DNA from 2 places in the Blautia producta genome. Region 1 is predicted to be linked to the other one. Evidence: riboswitches for the same ligand, from Rfam matches in the RefSeq annotation. Region 1 holds a riboswitch; the other holds the start of a gene.

The links. A riboswitch is a leader RNA that binds a small molecule or an ion and turns the genes downstream of it on or off. The one in region 1 is predicted to bind cyclic di-GMP.
Region 2: it holds a riboswitch for cyclic di-GMP, as region 1 does, so the genes downstream of both, BLCOC_RS17720 (fibronectin type III domain-containing protein) here and BLCOC_RS00495 (hypothetical protein) in region 1, are expected to answer to the same signal.

What each region holds. Positions count from the first base shown of each region.
Region 1 is NZ_CP136422.1:110,598-114,014, reverse strand. Features, by position in the region: gene BLCOC_RS00500 (hypothetical protein) at 1-970, opposite strand, end outside; gene BLCOC_RS00495 (hypothetical protein) at 983-1,567, opposite strand; cyclic di-GMP riboswitch class I at 1,951-2,040, opposite strand; gene BLCOC_RS00490 (ABC transporter permease) at 2,203-3,003, opposite strand; gene BLCOC_RS00485 (ABC transporter permease) at 3,007-3,417, opposite strand, start outside.
Region 2 is NZ_CP136422.1:3,939,746-3,943,162, reverse strand. Features, by position in the region: gene BLCOC_RS17735 (NTP transferase domain-containing protein) at 1-236, shown strand, start outside; gene BLCOC_RS17730 (hypothetical protein) at 233-544, shown strand; gene BLCOC_RS17725 (molybdopterin-guanine dinucleotide biosynthesis protein MobB) at 548-1,678, shown strand; cyclic di-GMP riboswitch class I at 1,767-1,844, shown strand; gene BLCOC_RS17720 (fibronectin type III domain-containing protein) at 1,952-3,417, shown strand, end outside.

The DNA of each region.
Region 1 (3,417 bases):
CCCCGCAATATAATGCAAAGAAGTTCCTATCCCTGCTCTCCGTTCCTTCCACAGTCACTGCCAATTCCCCTTCTTCCTCGGAAATCAGTTTTTTTGTCTGAATAGTAAAACTATCCATGCCCTCTGTTAATTTCACTTCTGAAGGAATTTCAACTACATAGACAGGTTCATTTGACGGTAATGGTTCTTCCTCCTCCGTCATTACACTTGAATCATCAGTTGAATCAATACTACTCTCCTCCGTTTCATCCTGAGGTGGAGTCACCCCATGGGCCTGTTCTTCCTGAATGGAATCATCTTCTTTCTGACCCTCATCGATCTCTTTGGAGGGGACACCTTCCTGATTCTGTTCCTCTGATTCTAATCCGCTCTCTTTTTCCTGGTTCTCATCTTCTTTCTTTTTTAATTGCTCATCCGTTATACCGGACTCTTCTTTTTGGGGTTCCTCTTCTTCAGATTCCTCTGTTGCAGAATCCGGTCCCTCCGGCTGTTCCTGACTTTCCTGCTGCTTTTTTAATTCTTCTTCTTTTAATTTTTCCAGCTCATACTTACAGGGAGTTTCCTCAACTGCCGGACGATAAGCACACTCCGGGCAATGTATAATCACGCCTTCTTTATCAATGTCCGTACACCCATGGTCACATGGTATTTCCGGTTGTGCTTCTCTATAGCCACAGGATGCATTGTGATGATGCACACTGTTGCTTTCCTCTGTCTTTTCCTCTTCCCCGGCACTGTCCAACAATTCATTGTCCTCTTCATGTTCCTCATCCGTGCCTGGAAGTTCCTCCGGTAGACCATCCACATACAAATCCTCATTTTGAGGTTCTGTTTGCAAGCCTATCTCTTCCTCTATATAATCAGATGCCACATAATCTGTATCTGCCAAAACCACCCCTGTATTCCCAACCGCCAGCACCGCTGACACAATAACAGAAATTACAATCCCTCTCCGATTCCTGCCGTTCATGAAACACCACCCTTACCTCACATCAAGCACTGTCTCCATATTTGCTCCATTCATAGGGGATAAGTCCACAATGCTTGCTGTCGTGATCCGCAGTTCAGCGGCATATTCCCCAGCATCCAACGCCTTGCTTAATGTAGCTGTTGTAATAGCCTCTCCCGGCGGTACCTGTTTTGACTCATAGAGCACTTCCCCGCTGTCCTTTAACACAAGCTGAAATGTAAAGTAACAGGGATTCCCTTCCGGGTTGGAAAAAGCCACGTCCACATCGGTCTGTCCCGCCGGTATATAGATTTTCGGATATCCCGGCAATTCTATGTTCTCTGCGTTCGGGTCGCCCTTAGGTGCTTCCGGTATGGTACCGTCCCAATCCCCGGCATTGGGGTCAATATCTGCGGACACCTGTTCTTCCTGAGCTTTGTCATCTCCCCCGCCAAACCATCCGAGCTTATATCCTGCCACGCCCGCACCGCCTACAGCGATGACACCCACTAAAGCGCCAATCATTATTTTCTGCCTCAGCACCGCTTTCTGAAGCTTCAGAGCATTGTCAGTAACGATTTCACCAGTGCTCTTGTTATTGTTTTCTTCCTCTTTCAATACACTCACCTCTGAACAAGTTTTCGGCCGCACAGATTATATTTTATGTTGATAGGATGTTTTTGTTATTATATATAATAACAAAGAGAGTATGCCTAGGCATACTCTCGCGCGGTTCCTGATTTTTTCAGTTTTCGGAGTTTGTGCGGCAAACCCCGGCGCTATGCCTGGTCTCTGCACAAATCTAAAGGGTAAGCTGCTTCCGAAAGGGACATTCTCTCTGATTTTCCGTACCAAAAGAATGCACTTATCCTGTGATAAGTACCTAACGGACTTTTTATCTCAGAGCAGACTTCCTCTGAAATAAAAACTGCCTGCAGTAATTTGCAGGCAGAAACGTATCGAAATAAAGCAAGGCTCTCAATTCACCTTACATCAAATAATACGGCAACTGGCTGTCATAGTCTGCATTCTAGACCTTAGACCCTTTAGCTTTGTGTCACTGCCTTTCGACAGCTTTACTATTATCGAAAATTTATCTTAATACAACTTTACTCCTTTCACAATTAAATGTCAACACAATTTTACTAAACAACAATATTGTTCTATCTTTGCCAAAATTATACAAATACGCTCTCATATGCGCAATTTCCTGAAGGCACTTTTTGATTCTAAAACCTTCCCCAAGCCCTCTCTCAATTCCCACAACTCTCATACCTCCCAAGCCCCCTCTTCATCACCAACACCGCCGCCCCCAGCATCACCACACACACTGCCGGCATGACTATCACCCCTACACCCATTCCGCTTTTCCCCAGCAGGTACCCCACCGGATAATAGCTGACAAACGCATACGGGATCAGATATCCAAATATCCCCCGCAGAATAGGCGGATAGATCATAAGCGGATACTTCGCCATCTCTCCAATAGAAATGGCAAAAAAATTCAAACTGTTCTTACCGCTCTCCATCCAGAAAGAAGCACAGCTTGCGATCCATATCATACAAACCCGAATCACGCAGCATTCCACAAGAAAAACCACCAGACAGACAATTTTCCACAAATTCCACCGGATATCACAGTGACTTACCCCCAATGCAAACACCGCGGCGGCAATCCCCATCTTATTCAGCCCGTCAAAATCAATCCTGGCAGTCAAAAGCTGCAGTCCCACCGGCAGGGGCCGCACCAGAAAACGGTCCAGATCCGCTAAATTGATCATCTCCGCAATCTTCCATGTCCCCTGAAAAAAGAAGTTGATACACCCCTCCGAGAACAAAAGAAAGCTGTATAACAGCAGTATTTCCCACAGCTTCCACCCTCCGACCTCAGGGATATTGCTGTAAATGATGCCAAGCACTCCCAGGTTACAGATCTGAGAAAACCCGGTAAAAAACACCATCATAAGGAAATCTGTCCTGTACTCGGCCAGGGATTTCATATTCTGCATCTGGATCTGCCCATACATCTTCAGATAATATATCCATCTTCTCATCACTCACCCTCCATACAGGGAAATTACCCCTGAAGCTTTCTTCCAAAACAGCGCACCGCACACCCACAAAATTCCGATCCACACAGCCTGCACCACGATACCCCGAAGACTTTCCGTCATGGAAAATGTCCCTATAAAAATACTGCAGGGCGTAAACACAATGCCCTGAAAAGGCAGTATCTCCACTGCCCTTCTCAGCACTCCCGGAAACATCACAAGGGGCAGAAGCGCCCCGGAAAAAAAGTTGGTGAGCACCTCCCTGGCCTTTGTCACCCCATAAGAATTATCCGTATAAAAGCACAGCAGAGAAAACAGATACTGTATCCCGAATTTTATCCCCATACCCAAAAACAACGACACAAAAAACAACAGCACTCTTCCCGCACTTATTCCCCCCACACCGTTTACCGACAG
Region 2 (3,417 bases), 2.3 Mb from region 1:
ACGATGCGGCTCATGCAGAGGGACCGGTAGGCCTGGCATGTATGGAAAAATTAAGAGAGACAGATGCATATATAGAAGAGCTTTCCGGGATTTTTTCAGGAGAGATCCTGCTGATCAGTGATCATGGAATACATGAGACAGAGGACGGCGGTGATCATGGGGAGAATCCGTGTTGCGATGCCGCAAATCCTTATGATATGGAGGATATGCTGGCAGTCTGGGGGGAGCATATATGAAGGTAGAAGAAGGTTTGTTTGAAGGCATGATCCCTGTGAAACTGGAAGGGAAGCATGCAGATGGAGCAGAATATTCCTATCAGGCCTTTTCGGTGAGTGAGGTGCTGGGCAGCGTGTCTGCGGACAGCCTTGTGGAATTTATAAGCGGGGATGGCAGGGATGTGGCCGTGTCCGGCGAGGAGATCCTTGCAGGGGATGTATATCTGGTGCTGGACGGGGGAGCATACCGCCTTGTCATTCCAAAGGATACACACCGAAGGCGCTGGTGTAAATATATAACAGAAATACAGAGTGATCAAGGAGGGTGACAGTTGAAAATCTGTACGATCGTAGGTGTGAGAAAATCCGGCAAGACTACAACGGTCACCGGACTTATTAAAGAATTAAAAAAACGGGGATACCGGACAGGAACAGTAAAAAGTGTGTTCTGTCCAGAATTTTCCCTGGACACTTCTGACAGCAATACATGGAGACACAGGGAGGCCGGTGCTGATCTTGTCTGCATAAAGGGAAAAAAGGAGACAGACATTCTGCTTCCGGCGGACAAGAGCGGGGATTTCTATGAAAAACTGCCTGTGGATTTTCTCATACTGGAAGGGGAATATGAACTCTGCGTGCCCAGGATCATCTGTGCACATAAAGACGCAGAGGTGCAGGAGCGGCTGACAGAGGAGACCATAGCCATAGCAGGCAGATTGGCCGGGGAAAAGAAAACCTGGGAAGGCTTCAGGGTCTATCACTCTGTGCATGAGATCTGTGAGCTGGCAGATTTATTGGAATCACTGCCGGATGCGGAATTTCCGCTGAAAAAACGTCCCATGCTCCAAAAGGCGGCGGCTTTTTGTCAATGTGGATGTCATAAGGCAGAAAAAAAGCTGGCCGGTAAGAAAAAGCTCACGGCCCATCCCTCAGGCGCTGAGCGGAAACATATTTTCCTGACCGGGGAAAAGGGGATCGGCAAGAGTACACTTTTGAACCGTATTGTGGAAGAATTGGGAACAGAGCCTGTGGGTTACCAAACCCTGCCTTATGAGATCGGTGGTGTTCAAAAAGGATTTTACCTGCACAGCCTGGTACCCATGGGGGAGTTTGAAAATGACAGCCCGATCCTCATACGGACCGGCAGAGGAAAGAAGATATCCATACCGGAAACCTTTGAGACTCTGGGCACTGCGGTGATGAAAAAGGTGAAGGACATGCCTGAAAAAACAGTTGTGATAGATGAGCTGGGAAAAGCGGAGGCAGATGCCCCGGGTTTCCAGGAGGCACTGTTCTCCTGCCTGGATACCCAGAGCCTTGTCATCGGTGTCCTGCAGAAAAATACAGGTGCGTTTACACAGGCCGTTGCAGAGAGACCCGACGTAAAAGTTTTTGAGGTTACAGAAAAAAACAGGGACAGCCTCCTGGAAGTTATCTGTAAAAATATCAAAAAAATGAAATAAAAAGCTTGACTAAAATAGTCAAAATAGGTATTCTTATATTAGAATATGTCTGATGAATGAGACAGTGTCTAATGACAGACATTATAAAAAAATAAAGGGGCAAAACTGTCGTAAGGCAGTGACGCAAAGCCACGGGTCCCAAGGGAGGGATAGCCGGGCTGCAGACAGTGATGGACAGGTATACCCTGTCTGTCTGTTGTCTTTGTGAAAAAACGGTATCCCTGGATACCGTTTTTTTTGGCCCTGTAAGGGGAAGGAGAATAGAAATTGAAAATGAAAAAGTTATGCGCTTGGCTGCTCATATCCGGTATGATCTTGCAGACACCGGGAACTACCGCATTTGCCGCTGTACAGGAGCAAAATACAGAATCTTATAAAGCCGGCGGACAGGTTCAGAGCAAAGAGGCAGACAGCGGTCAGCAGGAATCTTCCAAACAGGAAGGGATAACAGGAGAACAGCAGGAGGTGTCCAAGCAGGAAGAGGCTACAGGAGAACAGCAGGAGGTGCCCAAGCGGGAAGAGCCTGCAGGAGAACAGCAGGAGGTGCCTAAGCGGGAAGAGGCTTCGGGTGGACAGCCAGAAGCCTCTACGCAGGAAGGTACAACAGGAGAACAAGCAGGAGAGGCCAAGCAGGAAGAAACACCGGGAGAACAGACCGGTGCGAAGGCGGGACAGAGCAATAGCCAAGAGTCACTAAAAAGTCCAGAAGCACAGAAGGAAGACGGAACACTGCCGGCGGATGGGAGCATAGTACAGAAAGGCCGGCTCCATCTGAGTCTGATCTACAGCCTTCCCTACAGCGCCCCGGAGACGCTGAACAGTGGGTTGCAGGCAGTCCTCACAAGAGAAGGGCAGCAGTTGGAAGCCTCTTTTTCCATGTTGGAAGGGGAGAGTGTGTCAAAAAAAGCAGAGGCCTCTTTTGTGGATCTGGAACCGGGACAATATCATCTTCGTATAAGCGGAAGCCATTTTGCCGTATATGACCAGGATGTGGAGATCCAGGCAATGGATCAGAAGATGCAGTTTATGGATGTCTACACCGGCATGGATTTTTCTGACATGGAGAGACATCCCGGTGTTATCGGATATGGGGATGTAAATCGTGACGGTGTTATTGATGAGAATGACAAAACAGAGCTGATCCGGGCCATTCATCTGGAGAGCACAGACAGCGTGTTTGATCTGGATCAGGATCAAAAGGTGGATCTTGTGGATCTGCAGTGGCTTTCTTACAGCTATGGATTCGAGAAAATGGAATCCTATGTGACAAGAAGTTATATTCTGGAAGAGATATCAGCAAATGTGGGCGAGACAACCCAGGTTGCAGAGGGAAGTGTTGAGAGTATCCTGGAAGACGGCGGCAGTGTTTCCCTGAAACCTGCGAATGACGGGGAAATCTCGCCGGAAAATCCGGTGGAACTGCAGCTTGATCTGGAAAAACGTACCGATATCCAGGCAGGGGCATTGGTTTTGTCGCCTCCGAGGGACTCCGGTAATATCATTCAGGCAGGGTCAGTGACCGTGGATTATGTGGATGAAGTGGGACAGAGCCAGACCATAGAAGTTCCCATAAGCAGCGTATCCATGTTCGCCCTCACTGCGGCGCAGGCAGTCATTGAGCCGGACGGAACCATAATCATCAACTTGGGAAAACAGGTAGCCATTAAAAAGGTAACCATCAAGGTGACAGATACGGGAGGAAGCAAGCTGGCGGATATCTCCAAGGTGGAATTCCTCAA